DNA from 2 places in the Streptomyces sp. NPDC042002 genome. Region 1 is predicted to be linked to the other one. Evidence: riboswitches for the same ligand, from Rfam matches in the RefSeq annotation. Region 1 holds a riboswitch; the other holds the start of a gene.

Region 1 (7,028 bases):
ACCGCGAAGCTGGATCTGAGTATTTCGGGGTCCACTGCGTGAATGTAGGGAGGTGTCGAGAGGCGGAGTCAAACAGTCGGCCATGTCAGGACAGCCTGGGGCGAAGTGGGCGGGGGAGGCCTCCGTCGCTACCGTGCACTCCTGACCGCGCGTCCCAGGCGCCGCCGAACGCCAGGCGAACGCCGCTTGATCGTCGCCTGATCGGCCGCTGCCTGAACGCCGGCCGGCCGCTGCCCGATCTCCGCCCGCTCGGCGTCCGATCACCGGCCGTGCGCCGCCCGATCACCGGTCGGCCCGGAGTCCCCGGCCTCCTGCGGATACGGTCGAGGAGTGACCGAGCACGAAGCCTCCGCCAGCGCCGCCCCCGAACTCTTCACCTGGGAGTTCGCCACCGATCCCTACCCGGCCTACGCCTGGCTCAGGGAGCACGCGCCCGTGCACCGCACCCGGCTGCCCAGCGGGGTGGAGGCCTGGCTCGTCACGCGGTACGCCGACGCCAAGCAGACGCTCGCCGACCAGCGGCTGTCGAAGAATCCCGCGCATCACGACGAGCCCGCGCACGCGAAGGGCAGGACCGGGATTCCCGGGGAGCGCAAGGCCGAGCTGATGACGCACCTGCTGAACATCGATCCGCCGGACCACACCCGGCTGCGGCGGCTCGTCAGCAAGGCGTTCACTCCCCGGCGCGTCGCCGAATTCGCCCCACGGGTGCAGGAGTTGACGGACCGGCTCATCGACGACTTCGCGGCCAGGGGCTCGGCCGACCTCATCCACGAGTTCGCCTTCCCGCTCCCCATCTACGCCATCTGCGACCTGCTCGGCGTCCCGCGTGAGGACCAGGACGACTTCCGGGACTGGGCGGGGATGATGATCCGGCACGGCGGCGGGCCGAGGGGCGGGGTCGCCCGGTCCGTCAAGAAGATGCGCGGGTACCTCGCCGAGCTCATCCACCGCAAGCGCGAGGCGCTGACCGCGGAGCCCGCACCGGGCGAGGACCTCATCTCCGGGCTCATCCGCGCCTCCGACCAAGGCGAGCACCTCACCGAGAACGAGGCCGCCGCCATGGCCTTCATCCTGCTGTTCGCCGGGTTCGAGACCACGGTCAATCTCATCGGGAACGGGATGCACGCCCTCCTCACCCATCCCGGGCAGCGGGCGCGTCTCCAGGACTCTCTCGCGGCCGGGGAGAGCGGGCTGCTGGAGACGGGCGTCGAGGAACTCCTGCGCTACGACGGGCCCGTGGAACTGGCCACCTGGCGGTTCGCGACCGAGGACGTGCGGATCGGGGGGCAGGACATCGCGGCCGGCGACCCCGTGCTCGTGGTCCTCGCCGCCGCCGACCGTGACCCCGAACGCTTCGAGCGGCCGGACACGCTCGACCTCGCGCGGCGTGACCTTCAGCACTTGGGCTACGGCCACGGCATCCACTACTGCCTGGGCGCCCCGCTGGCCCGTCTGGAGGGGCAGACCGCGCTCGGCACGCTCCTCAACCGCCTTCCCGACCTGCAACTCGCTGGAGAATCAGCCGATTTGCGCTGGCGTGGTGGGCTCATTATGCGCGGATTGCGCACGCTTCCTGTGGAGTTCACCCCGGTCAAATAGTGCTTGATCGGTTCATCGGCGACCCTTCGGAACCCCCGTCGAGGGAGTTCTTCCGAATACCGGAAAGGGCACCCTTCCGGCTACCGGAACATGACGCTCCATCAAATCTGTGATCTTCACGTGATCTGTACTGCATCGACTTGTGACAAGTGATCGAGTGCGGCTACCTTCACCCATCAACGCGGCGGCTCCGCTTCAGCACTTCGCAGGAGCCGCGGTGGTCCCCCGCTGTCACGCGAAAGGCTTCCGCATGCTCTCCGGGAACGGCCGTCACCGTCGCCCTCGTCAGGCCCCAGCCCTCGTCGTCGCCGCGGGGGTGACCGGATCGGCCATCGTCATCCCGTTGCTCGCCGCGTCGGGTGCGAGCGCGGCCGACGGGACCACCTGGGACCGGGTGGCGCAGTGCGAGAGTGGCGGCGCGTGGAGCGCCGACCAGGGCAACGGGTACTACGGCGGGCTCCAGCTCGACCAGGCGGACTGGGAGGCGTACGGCGGTCTCGAGTACGCCCCGAGGGCCGACCAGGCCAGCCGCTCGCAGCAGATAGCCGTCGCCGAGAAGCTGCTCGACGACCGGGGCCTCGCGGCCTGGCCGACCTGCGGACCGCTCTCCGGGCTCAGTGAGGGTTCGGCCGGGGTCCAGGTCGACACGGGCGTGGCCGACGGCTCGTCGAGCGCCGGGAGTGACGCTGGTTCGTACAGCTCATCCGGTTTGTCTACTTCGCCCAGCTCATCCCCTTTGTCGAACCTGGCCGGTTCGAGCGATTCGGCCGACTCCTCGGGCGCGACCGACAGCACCGCGAAGCCTGACGCCTCGCCGAGCCCCAGCGCTTCGAGCCGAGCGACCGACAAGAGTGACGAGTCGGGCAAGTCCGGACAGAAGGGCGCCTCTTCGAACGCCTCCGACACCGCGAGTGCGGGCACCGGCCGCCATCGTGGCGGAGACGCCACGGGGAGCGCGACCGGCAGCCCTGCCGACAGCGCCACGGGGCGGCACGCGTCGAGCACCCCGGGCCCCTCGGTGACCCCGAGCGACAGCGTCGACAACTCGTACGTCAGCACGAACCTCTGGAACGTTTCCGACGTCCTCGGCCTCGAAGGCGGATGGGGTGGCCAGTCCGCCGCGGACAGCGGGGCGACCGACGCCGGTCCCGGCCTCATCGTCCCCGGTCGGAGCATTGCCGTCACCGCCGAAACGGTGCAGAACTAGCGGGAGTTCACGTCACGGTTCGCTGTGGAATGTCCGGTTTGGTGCAACTGAGAGATGGGTCTCAGAAGCCCTGATCGTCTTTGATATTCCGCCGATCGACTGCTTACGGTCGTGACCGCTCGCCACAGCGGGCCCCGACGGTCACAACGCCGAATCCTGCCAGCGGCCGTACGGGAACAGTCGTCGCGTCATGCGCCGTAGGCAGGAGCGGGGGACCCAAGGTAGGCGCCGGGACCGGGAGTTGAGAGACACCCGGGAACGGCTTGGGGTTAAGTCGCGTGTCGGACGTCCTGGAGACGGGACCGACGGCACGCGGCCGGGCAACTCAACCGGCCCGAACCCGACAGCTCACCTCGCAGGCGTCGGTGAGGGGATCACTCCATGCTGTTTTCCAGCAAGGGCAAGCACCGTCGTCCGAACAAGGCCACCCGCGTCGCCGCGCTCGCCGGTGTCACCGGTGTCGCCATCGCCGCCCCGCTGATGGTGGCCGGCAACGCCTCCGCCGCCACCGCCTCCGAGTGGGACGCCGTCGCCCAGTGCGAGGCCGGCGGCAACTGGTCGATCAACACCGGCAACGGCTACTACGGCGGCCTGCAGTTCTCCGCCTCCACCTGGGCCGCGTACGGCGGCACCGCCTACGCCTCCACCGCCGACCAGGCCTCGAAGTCGCAGCAGATCACCATCGGTGAGAAGGTCCTCGCCGCGCAGGGCAAGGGCGCCTGGCCGACCTGCGGCACCGGCCTGTCGAGCGCCGCGTACAGCGGTGGCACCTCGACCCCGTCGACCCCGTCGACCTCCTCCGGATCCTCCTCGTCGAGCGGCTCGCAGAGCGCCACCACCACCCGTACGACGGATCAGGCCGCCTCGCGTTCCGCGGAGCGCCCCGCCGCCCAGAAGACCGTCACCACCCCGACCGGCAAGAAGGTCAAGAAGGGTGACGGCGAGTACAAGGTCGTCAAGGGCGACACCCTCAGCTCGATCGCTGAGAAGAAGCACGTCAAGGGCGGCTGGCAGAAGCTGTTCAAGCTGAACAAGGACATCGTCGCCGACGCCGACTTCATCTACCCGGGCCAGCAGCTGCACCTCGGCTGAGCGCGGCCGCACGCCGGCCCGACGGGGTCGCCTTCGGCGGAGGGCGACCGTGGTCCCGGCCGTGCGCGGCATCGCCCCAGATGCCCCGGCTGAATGACAGCTCATGATGGCTCCCTCGCAGGCCGGGCCTCCACTCCGGAGGCCCGCCGAGGGCCCCCGTCCCCACGGGCTCCCCGCTCCGGTGCGTGTTCCCCCGCACGCACCGGAGCGGGGTTTTTCATTTCTTTTTTTGTTCCGTTCAGGAACAATATGTACTCTCACTTCTGCTCAAGGGGTGGTCGATCGGCTGGCCGATCCCCTCGGGCCGGATAGGCTCATCCCGCGGGGCTGCCAAGCCCCGCATACCCGCGTCACATCCCAGAAGGAGATGCTCGTGCCGTCCATCGACGTCGTCGTAGCCCGGGAAATCCTGGACTCCCGAGGCAACCCCACGGTCGAGGTCGAGGTCGGCCTCGACGACGGCAGCACGGGTCGTGCCGCCGTTCCGTCCGGCGCCTCCACCGGAGCGTTCGAGGCCATCGAGCTTCGCGACGGCGACCCCAACCGCTACCAGGGCAAGGGTGTCGAGAAGGCCGTCCTCGCCGTCATCGAGCAGATCGGCCCGGAGCTCGTCGGCTACGACGCCACCGAGCAGCGCCTGATCGACCAGGCGATGTTCGACCTGGACGCCACCGACAACAAGGGCTCGCTCGGCGCCAACGCCATCCTCGGCGTCTCGCTCGCCGTCGCGCACGCCGCTTCCGAGGCGTCCGACCTGCCGCTCTTCCGCTACCTGGGCGGCCCGAACGCGCACCTGCTGCCCGTTCCGATGATGAACATCCTGAACGGCGGGTCGCACGCCGACTCGAACGTGGACATCCAGGAGTTCATGATCGCCCCGATCGGCGCGGAGTCCTTCTCCGAGGCCCTGCGCTGGGGCACCGAGGTCTACCACACCCTCAAGTCCGTCCTGAAGTCCAAGGGCCTGTCCACCGGCCTCGGCGACGAGGGCGGCTTCGCCCCGAACCTGGACTCCAACCGCGCCGCGCTCGACCTCATCCTCGAGGCCATCAAGCAGGCCGGTTACGTCCCCGGCGAGCAGGTCGCGCTCGCGCTCGACGTCGCCGCGTCCGAGTTCTACAAGGACGGCAAGTACGAGTTCGAGGGCAAGTCCCGCTCGGCCGCCGAGATGACCGAGTACTACGAGGAGCTCGTGGCGGCCTACCCGCTCGTCTCCATCGAGGACCCGCTCTTCGAGGACGACTGGGCCGGCTGGAAGGTCCTCACCGACCGCCTCGGCGACAAGGTCCAGATCGTCGGCGACGACCTGTTCGTCACCAACCCGGAGCGGCTGGCCCGTGGCATCGAGGAGGGCACCGCCAACGCGCTGCTCGTCAAGGTGAACCAGATCGGTTCGCTGACCGAGACCCTCGACGCCGTCGAGCTGGCCCAGCGCAGCGGTTACAAGTGCATGATGTCCCACCGCTCCGGCGAGACCGAGGACGTCACCATCGCCGACCTGGCCGTCGCCACCAACTGCGGCCAGATCAAGACCGGTGCCCCGGCCCGCTCCGAGCGCGTCGCCAAGTACAACCAGCTGCTGCGCATCGAGGAGATCCTCGACGACGCCGCGGTGTACGCCGGCCGCTCGGCGTTCCCCCGCTTCAAGGACTGACCCTCACCGGCTCAGGAAGCGTCCTCCGTACGTCCCCGCACCCGGTCCCGTACCGTGTGCGGGGACGTACGCGTGTGACGGGCCCGTACGACGGGCCAGTACTGGGGAGGCGGGACTCATGGCCGTGAAGGACCGGGACCGGTTCTCCACCTCGACCAGGCTGAAGCTGCTCGGCGAGCAGACGGCGGCCCGGGTCTACCGCTCCCAGACCAAGCGGCAGGCGCGCCGCTCCCGGCTGACCGGCCGGGCCGCGCTGCTCGCCCTGGTCCTGTGCTCCCTGATCGTCGCCCTCGCGTACCCGATGCGGCAGTACGTCTCCCAGCGCGCCCAGGTCGCCGACCTGGAGCGGCAGCAGGAGCAGGCCGGGCAGCGGGTCGAGCAGCTGCGCGACCTCAAGGCACGCTGGCAGGACGACGCGTACGCGAAGCAGCAGATCCGGCAGCGGCTGCACTATGTGATGCCGGGCGAGACCGGCTACGTCGTGATCGACCCGGACGCGGCGAAGCAGGCCCGCGCCGAACGGGGCACCGCCGACCGCCCCTGGTACACCAATGTCTGGGACGGCGTGGACAAGTCCGACGCCGCCGACCAGTGACGACCCATGAACTGACCAGAAAGACACGTGACTCACGGCATGGAAACGCCTCCGCCGACCACCCCGCGCACCGAGCCCACCGACGCCGACGTCGAGGCCTTCAAGCAGCAGCTCGGCCGGCCGCCGCGCGGCCTGCGCGCGATCGTGCACCGCTGCCCCTGCGGTCAGCCGGACGTCGTGGAGACGGCGCCCCGCCTCCCCGACGGGACGCCGTTCCCGACCACGTACTACCTGACGTGCCCGCGGGCCGCGTCCGCGATCGGGACGCTGGAGGCCAACGGGGTCATGAAGGAGATGACCGACCGGCTGGCCACCGACCCCGAACTGGCCGCGGCCTACCGCGCCGCCCACGAGGACTACATCGCGCGCCGTGACGCCATCGAGGTCCTGGCGGGCTTCCCGAGCGCGGGCGGTATGCCGGACCGGGTGAAGTGCCTGCACGTCCTGGTCGCGCACTCGCTGGCCGCCGGGCCGGGCGTCAACCCGCTCGGCGACGAGGCCATCGCGATGCTGCCCGAGTGGTGGCGCAAGGGTGCGTGCGTCACCCCGGCCGGACCGCCCTCCGGCGACGGGTGGCAGGTGTCGACGTCCGGAGAGGGCGCCGACGCCGGCTGGTTCGCCTTCAGGCCCGTCGAGTCCGGCGAGTCCACCGAGTCCACCGAGTCCGGCGAGTCCGGCGAGGACGGCCGGTGACCCGCGTCGCCGCCGTCGACTGCGGTACGAACTCCATCCGGCTCCTGGTGGCCGACGCCGACCCGGCGACGGGCGAACTCGTCGACCTGGACCGGCGGATGACCATCGTGAGGCTGGGCCAGGGCGTCGACCGCACCGGCCGGCTCGCCCCCGAGGCGCTGGAGCGGACCTTCGCCGCCTGCCGC
Region 2 (7,028 bases), on a different contig from region 1:
TGACCGATGCGGTGAATCCCGGACAGCCGGAGCGGTGCCGGTGCTATGGATGACACGCGATGGCCTGGTGACAAGAGGGTGACGAGCGAGGGGGGAGCGGGGAGGTGGAGCGAAGGGGCGGCCCGGTGGGAAGGGGCGTCAGGGTGTGCGATTAGGCTCCGGCCCCATGGGCGTACTCATCCACCTCTTCGTCGGCCTGCACATCATCGGCATCGCCGCGCTCCTCGGCGGCTTCTTCACCCAGATGAAGGCGATGGGCAAGGGCACCGCCCGCTTCGTCCCCGCGATGCTGCACGGCGCGCTGACCATGCTGGTCACCGGTGTCGCCCTGGTCGGGCTCAACCAGGCCGACGGCAACACGGTCAACACCGTCAAGATCGGTGTGAAGCTGGCCCTGCTGATCGTGATCCTCGGGCTCGTCTATGTGAAGCGGGACGACGAGACGGTGGACAAGCGCCTCTTCGGCCTCGTCGGGCTGCTGACCGTCGCGAACATCTTCATCGCCGTCCTGTGGACCTGACAGACACGTTCACCCCCGCGTGCGAGGCTTGGCCGGCCCCTCGCCTTGGCGAGGCAGGGTTGGCCGGCCCCCTCACCTCCGCGAGGCAGGCTGGACCGGCGCCTCACCTCCGTACCTCCGTGAGGGCAGGCTGGACCGGCGCCTTCACGCCCGTGTCGAGGACCTGACGGCGAGGGCGGCGCCCGCGGCGACCGCCAGCCACGCCGCCACCGCGATCCACAGCAGCACCTGCCCCGTGCCCTTGAGCCAGAAGACGTCGAGGGCGGACGCGACCGAGAGGGTCGCCACCGCCGTCATCCCCAGCGGGAAGACGGTCGCCCAGCGCCGCATGTCGTACCGCGGGCGCGGCCACACCGCCTCCGCGATGATCAGCAGGCAGTAACAGGCGAGGTCGAGCACGAGCAGTGTGCCGGTCGCGGCGCGCAGGACGCCCTGGTCGTCGTTGTTCCACAGGTACATGTTCACGTGGTGCGCGGTGACGAGTTCCGCCCCGGCCAGTGCCGAGATCGCGAGCGCGCCGCCCGCCACCCAGTGGTCCCCGGCGCCCTTCCTCACCTCCCACAGGTCGAAGTGCGCGAACGACACCCCGTAGAGCACGATCCCCAGCCAGAACAGCACCATCGCCGTGTGCGCGAGCCAGTCCGAACCCACGGCGGTGGCGATCGTCGAGCCGAGGACCGAGAGCCCCTGCGTGGCCACGCAGACGAGGAACACCTCTCCCGCCATACGGCGCCGCCAGTGCCGTACGACGGCCAGCAGCAGGATCGGCCAGAGCGCGGCCGACAGGGCGAGCAGGACCTCGGCGAGCCCCTGCCACCCCAGTACGGAGAACCTGGTGCCGAGCACGGTGGTCGCCGCGACCGCGTTGAGCCCGGCCGGCGTGCCGGCCTGCCGCACCCATTGCTCCCGGTCGCCCGCCAGCCGGACGAGGAAGTCCGCGGCGAGCCCGAGCCAGGCGAGCGACGCCAGGACCAGCGCGATCCGGGAGAGGGTCTCGTAGCCGGTCAGGTGCAGCCCGATCGAGATGACGCCGGTGGCCATGACGGCGGTTCCGGCGGCGGGCGACCGTCCCGCCCACCAGGCGCGGAACGAAGCGGTGTCCGGCATGTCCGGTGTATCTGGCATGCGCCCGATGCTAGGGATCTCCGGACCGGTTACCGACGGGGCACGCGCGTGGGGAGCGCGAAAACACCGGGCACGCGTGCGTGGGGGACGAAAACAGCGGAGCACGCGCGCGTGGGATACGAAACGCCGGGGCACGCGTGCGTGCCGTACGAAACGAGGGGCACACGCGCGTGGAGCTTCAGTCGCTCCACGCGCGCGTGCCCCGCGAAGGATGTCGCCCGCGCCCCGGACTACGCCGGGCGCACCACGCTGTGGATCGCCGAGGTGCCGTCGTAGTAGATCGACTCCTCGCGGACGTACGCTCCCGGTTTCGGCGCGTGGATCATCATGCCGTTGCCGATGTAGAGGCCGACGTGGCTGATGTCGTTGTAGAAGAAGACCAGGTCACCGGGCTGGGCGTCGGCGAGGGAGACCGTCGTGCCGGCGTTCACCTGGTCGTAGGTGACGCGCGGGAGACCGACACCGGCGGCCTTCCAGGCGGCCTGGGTCAGGCCCGAGCAGTCGTAGGAGTCCGGGCCGGTGGCGCCCCAGACGTACGGCTTGCCGATCTGGGTGCGGGCGAACGCGAGCGCCTTGGCCGCCTTGGTCGCGTACGAGGAGTCCGGGGCCGTCGATCCCGTCGCCGGTCCGGCAGTCGATCCGGCCGTCGAGCCGGTCGTGGTGCCGGACGACTGCCGCTGGGCGGCCTTCTCGGCGGCCGCCTGCTGTCGTGCCAGCTCCGCCGCCTTGGCCGTGGCCCGCTCCTGCTTCTTCTTCTCGATGGCCGCCAGCCGCGCCTTGTCCTCGGCGTTCAGCTTCGAGAGCAGGCCGCGGGCCTCGCCGAGCTTGCGCTGCACCGCGGCCTTGGACGTCCTGAGCGCGTTCTGCGAGGCGGTCAGCGACTGCAGGCTCCGGCTGGCCTCCGTACGCTTCCTGGTGGTGGCGGCCTGGTCGGTGATGTAGTCGTCCACGGCCGCCTTCTGGCGGGTCGTCAGACGGCTCATCAGCTGGGTCTGGTCGAAGTAGTCCTGCGGGTTGTCCGCGAGCAGCAGTGTCGCGGTGCTGGGCGCGACGGCCCCGGTGCGGTACTGCGCCGCGGCGAACGAACCCAGCTCCTCGCGCGCGGTGTTGAGCTTCTCGGTGCGCTGGGCGACGTCGTCGAGCAGGGTGTCGACGCGCTTCCGCTGCTTGGCGGCCTTCTCCCGGGTCGCGTTGTACTTGTCGGTGGCCGTCTCGGCCTGGTGGTAGAGGTCGTTGACCTTCTTCGAGACCTCTTCGACGCTGGGTCTGGGTTCGGCCGAGGGGGCGGCGTTCGCCGTCTGGGAGAGCAGGGCCACGGAGGCGAGGGCCGCCGTGGCGAGGGCCGGGGTCCGTATGCCTGCGATGCGCGTACCCGTAGGACGCCATTTGCGGTGCGACGCCAAGAGAGGCGACTCCTTCCGTCATCCGCCTGCCGAGTTAGCTGTCGGGTTCGGGCGGGTGGTTCCGGAAGGTTGCCCTACGGTCCATGCCCCACAAGGCGGTTGGACCGATTCACCCCGAGTTCGGTGGGTCCCCGGCTCCGGCGGCCCGTGGGCGTACCGAACTCGGCGGAGGCCGCTCGGCCCGGCGAGGTTCGCCGGTTGCGGTCGAGTGGCCTTCCGGCACGCTAACCAACTGTTGTGGCCCGTGTGAAGGTTGATGTGCGATATGCCCGATACATTTTCGTGACCTTCGCCGCGTACTCCGTCTCATGTGATGCGTTTGAGTTGATCTATCCGTATATGGGGTCAATGGTGCTTGTGACCTTCATGTGATGGCGGCTCCCTTGCGGAGGCGTCCCGCCGAACCTCACCTGGAGTGACAGGTCGGTCATGAAAGGTGATGGGCGGTCGTGTGGGCCCGGATGTCCGGGATTCGCGTCACGAGTTCCGGTCGAGTTCCCGGGGTGGCGGCGGGCTGTCAGTGGGGCGGCCTAGACTCGGAGAGCGATGAGCAGCCTCTTTGACGACAGCTTCCTGGCGGACCTCAAGCCCTCCGCGGCCCACGAGGACGAACACCCGCCGCCGCCCGAGGACGATCACGTACCGGAGCCGGTTCCGGACGATCTGTTCGGCGGGAAGTTCGACATGCCGCCGAGCCGGGACGCGTACTACCGCGACGGCGCGCCCAGGCCCGCCGTGGACCCGGCGGCCCTGCTGGACGGACTGAACGAGAACCAGCGCGCGGCCGTGGTGCACTCCGGCTCCCCGCTGCTCATCGTGGCCGGTGCCGGCTCCGGCAAGACCCGGGTGCTCACGCACCGGATCGCGCATCTGCTCGGCGAGCGCAACGTCCACCCCGGCCAGATCCTCGCGATCACCTTCACGAACAAGGCCGCGGGCGAGATGAAGGAGCGCGTGGAGGCGCTCGTGGGCCCGCGCGCCAACGCGATGTGGGTGATGACCTTCCACAGCGCCTGCGTCCGCATCCTGCGCCGCGAGAGCAAGACGCTCGGATTCACCTCGTCCTTCTCGATCTACGACGCCGCCGACTCCAAGCGTCTGATGGCGCTCGTCTGCCGTGATCTCGACCTCGACCCCAAGCGCTTCCCGCCGAAGTCGTTCAGCGCCAAGATCTCGAACCTGAAGAACGAGCTGATCGACGAGGAGGACTTCGCCGCTCAGGCCACCGACGGCTTCGAGAAGACCCTCGCCCAGGCGTACGCGATGTACCAGTCGCGGCTGCGCGAGGCCAACGCGCTCGACTTCGACGACCTGATCATGACCACGGTCCATCTGCTGCGCGCCTTCCCGGACGTCGCCGAGCACTACCGGCGCCGCTTCCGGCACGTCATGGTCGACGAGTACCAGGACACCAACCACGCGCAGTACGCGCTCGTCCGGGAACTCGTGGGCACCTCCGAGCACCCCGTGGACGTACCGCCCAGCGCGCACGAACTGCCCCCCGCCGAGCTGTGCGTCGTGGGTGACGCGGACCAGTCGATCTACGCCTTCCGGGGCGCGACCATCCGCAACATCCTCCAGTTCGAGGAGAACTACCCGAACGCGACGACGATCCTCCTGGAGCAGAACTACCGCTCCACCCAGACGATCCTGTCGGCCGCCAACGCGGTGATCGAGCGCAACGAGTCCCGCCGCCCCAAGAACCTGTGGACCAACGCGGGCGCGGGCTCGAACATCACGGGCTACGTCGCGGACACCGAGCACGACGAGGCCCAGTTCGTCGCCGACGAGATAGACCGTCTCACCGACGCGGGCGAGGCCAAGGCAGGCGACGTCGCGGTCTTCTACCGGACGAACGCCCAGTCCCGTGTCTTCGAAGAGGTCTTCATCCGCGTCGGCCTGCCCTACAAGGTCGTCGGCGGCGTCCGCTTCTACGAGCGCAAGGAGGTCCGGGACGTCCTGGCGTACCTCAGGGTGCTGTCCAACCCCGAGGACTCGGTCCCGATGCGCCGCATCCTGAACGTGCCCAAGCGCGGCATCGGCGACCGCGCCGAGGCGATGATCGACGCCCTGTCGCAGCGCGAGAAGATCAGCTTCCCGGCGGCGCTGCGCCGCGTCGACGAGGCCTACGGCATGGCCGCGCGCTCCACCAACGCGGTCAAGCGGTTCAACACGCTCATGGAGGACCTGCGCACCATCGTCGAGTCCGGCGCGGGCCCGGCCACCATCCTGGAGGCCGTCCTCGAACGCACCGGCTATCTCGCCGAGTTGCAGGCGTCGACCGACCCCCAGGACGAGACCCGGATCGAGAACCTTCAGGAACTCGCCGCCGTGGCCCTGGAGTTCGAGCAGGAGATCGGTGAAGGCGAGAACGCGGGCGGACTCGCCGCGTTCCTGGAGCGGGTCGCGCTGGTCGCCGACTCCGACCAGATCCCGGACGAGGAGGACGGCAACGGCGTCATCACCCTGATGACCCTGCACACCGCCAAGGGCCTCGAATTCCCCGTGGTCTTCCTGACCGGCATGGAGGACGGCGTCTTCCCGCACATGCGCGCGCTCGGGCAGGTCAAGGAGCTGGAGGAGGAGCGGCGCCTGGCGTACGTCGGCATCACGCGCGCGCGGGAGCGGCTCTACCTCACCCGGTCGTCGATGCGCAGCGCCTGGGGGCAGCCGTCGTACAACCCGCCCTCCCGTTTCCTGGAGGAGATCCCGGCGACCCATCTGGACTGGAAGCGCACGGGGGCGACGGCGTCCATGCCGGCCGGTCCGGTCTCCGGTGTCGCCGCCTCCCTGTCGTCCTCGCGTTCGCGGTCCGCGGCCTCGGGTGCCTCCGGGTTCGCCACGCGCCGCGGTGTCTCCGAGAAGCCGGTGGTCTCCCTGGCCGTCGGGGACCGGGTCACGCACGACCAGTTCGGCCTCGGCACCGTCGTCGGCGTGAAGGGGACGGGCGCGAACGCGGAGGCGACGGTCGACTTCGGAGAGCCCAAGCCGAAGCGGCTGCTGCTGCGGTACGCGCCGGTGGAGAAGCTGTAGCCCGGGAGATCACGCGCGGGACCGGATCGCGGGGACCCACGGCTGTCGGAAGACCGCCGGGGCCCCGGCGGTCAACCGCCCCTCGCGCCCTTGGTGGTCACGTGCGCCCCGGTGGTACGTGACGTCCGGTTGTTACGTGGGGTCCAGGCCGTGGCTGCGGAGCCAGGGCAGCGGGTCGATCGCCGCACCGCCGGCCGGGCGGACCTCGAAGTGCAGGTGCGGACCGGTCGAGTTGCCGGAGTTCCCGGAGAAGGCGATCTGGTCACCGGCCCTCACGGTGGTGCCGGAGGGGACCTTGTACGAGGAGAGGTGGCAGTACCACGTCTCCGTGCCGTCCATCGCGGTCACGATCATCATGTTGCCGTACGCGCTGTTCCACTGCGTCCGGACGGTCCCGTCGATGGCGGACATCACCGACGTCCCGTAGGAGACGGGGAAGTCGATGCCCGTGTGCACGGACATCCAGTTGACGCCGGCCTGGCCGAAGTAGGCGCTGAGGCCCCGCTGCGTCACCGGAAGGACGAACTTCGGACGCAGCCGCTCCTTGCGGGCCGCCGCCTCCGCCGCCTTCTTCTTCTCCGTCGCCTGCTGGGCCTTGAGGTCGATACGTTCCTGCGTGCGGCTCGCCCGGTCGGCGAAGTCGTCCGCGCCCGCGGAGAGACTCTGGAGCTGGGTGTCCAGCTTGATGTTCGCGGCCGACGGCTTCACGGAGGTCGCGTCGGAGGCGCTGGCCGTGGTGTCCTTCGAGTCGTTCCCGCCGAAGCCGCCGATGCCGCCCACGGAGGCGGCGGCGATCCCCGCCACCCCCATCACACAGGCCGAGGGCACCGCGACGGTCAGCAGAGCGGAACGTTTGGCGGGGCTGCGGCGCCGGGAACGGGAAGCGGTCCGCGTCGCGGGACGCCGGGCCGGGGTGACCTCTTCCATGTCGTCGAGCAGCGGCCTCT

What was found. Region 1 has a riboswitch for cyclic di-AMP ahead of ACZ6KY_RS31915 (transglycosylase family protein). Riboswitches for the same ligand answer to the same signal wherever they lie in the genome.
Region 2: it holds a riboswitch for cyclic di-AMP, as region 1 does, so the genes downstream of both, ACZ6KY_RS27115 (C40 family peptidase) here and ACZ6KY_RS31915 (transglycosylase family protein) in region 1, are expected to answer to the same signal.

What each region holds. Positions count from the first base shown of each region.
Region 1 is NZ_JBVJCT010000030.1:91,318-98,345, forward strand. It holds gene ACZ6KY_RS31900 (globin domain-containing protein) at 1-35, opposite strand, end outside; gene ACZ6KY_RS31905 (cytochrome P450 family protein) at 331-1,602, shown strand; gene ACZ6KY_RS31910 (transglycosylase family protein) at 1,853-2,809, shown strand; cyclic di-AMP (ydaO/yuaA leader) riboswitch at 2,993-3,186, shown strand; gene ACZ6KY_RS31915 (transglycosylase family protein) at 3,191-3,901, shown strand; gene eno (phosphopyruvate hydratase) at 4,269-5,555, shown strand; gene ACZ6KY_RS31925 (FtsB family cell division protein) at 5,674-6,150, shown strand; gene ACZ6KY_RS31930 (DUF501 domain-containing protein) at 6,190-6,843, shown strand; gene ACZ6KY_RS31935 (Ppx/GppA phosphatase family protein) at 6,840-7,028, shown strand, end outside.
Region 2 is NZ_JBVJCT010000022.1:14,282-21,309, reverse strand. It holds gene ACZ6KY_RS27125 (hypothetical protein) at 167-520, shown strand; gene ACZ6KY_RS27120 (tellurite resistance/C4-dicarboxylate transporter family protein) at 665-1,645, opposite strand; gene ACZ6KY_RS27115 (C40 family peptidase) at 1,876-3,048, opposite strand; cyclic di-AMP (ydaO/yuaA leader) riboswitch at 3,057-3,226, opposite strand; gene pcrA (DNA helicase PcrA) at 3,595-6,081, shown strand; gene ACZ6KY_RS27105 (M23 family metallopeptidase) at 6,214-7,028, opposite strand, start outside.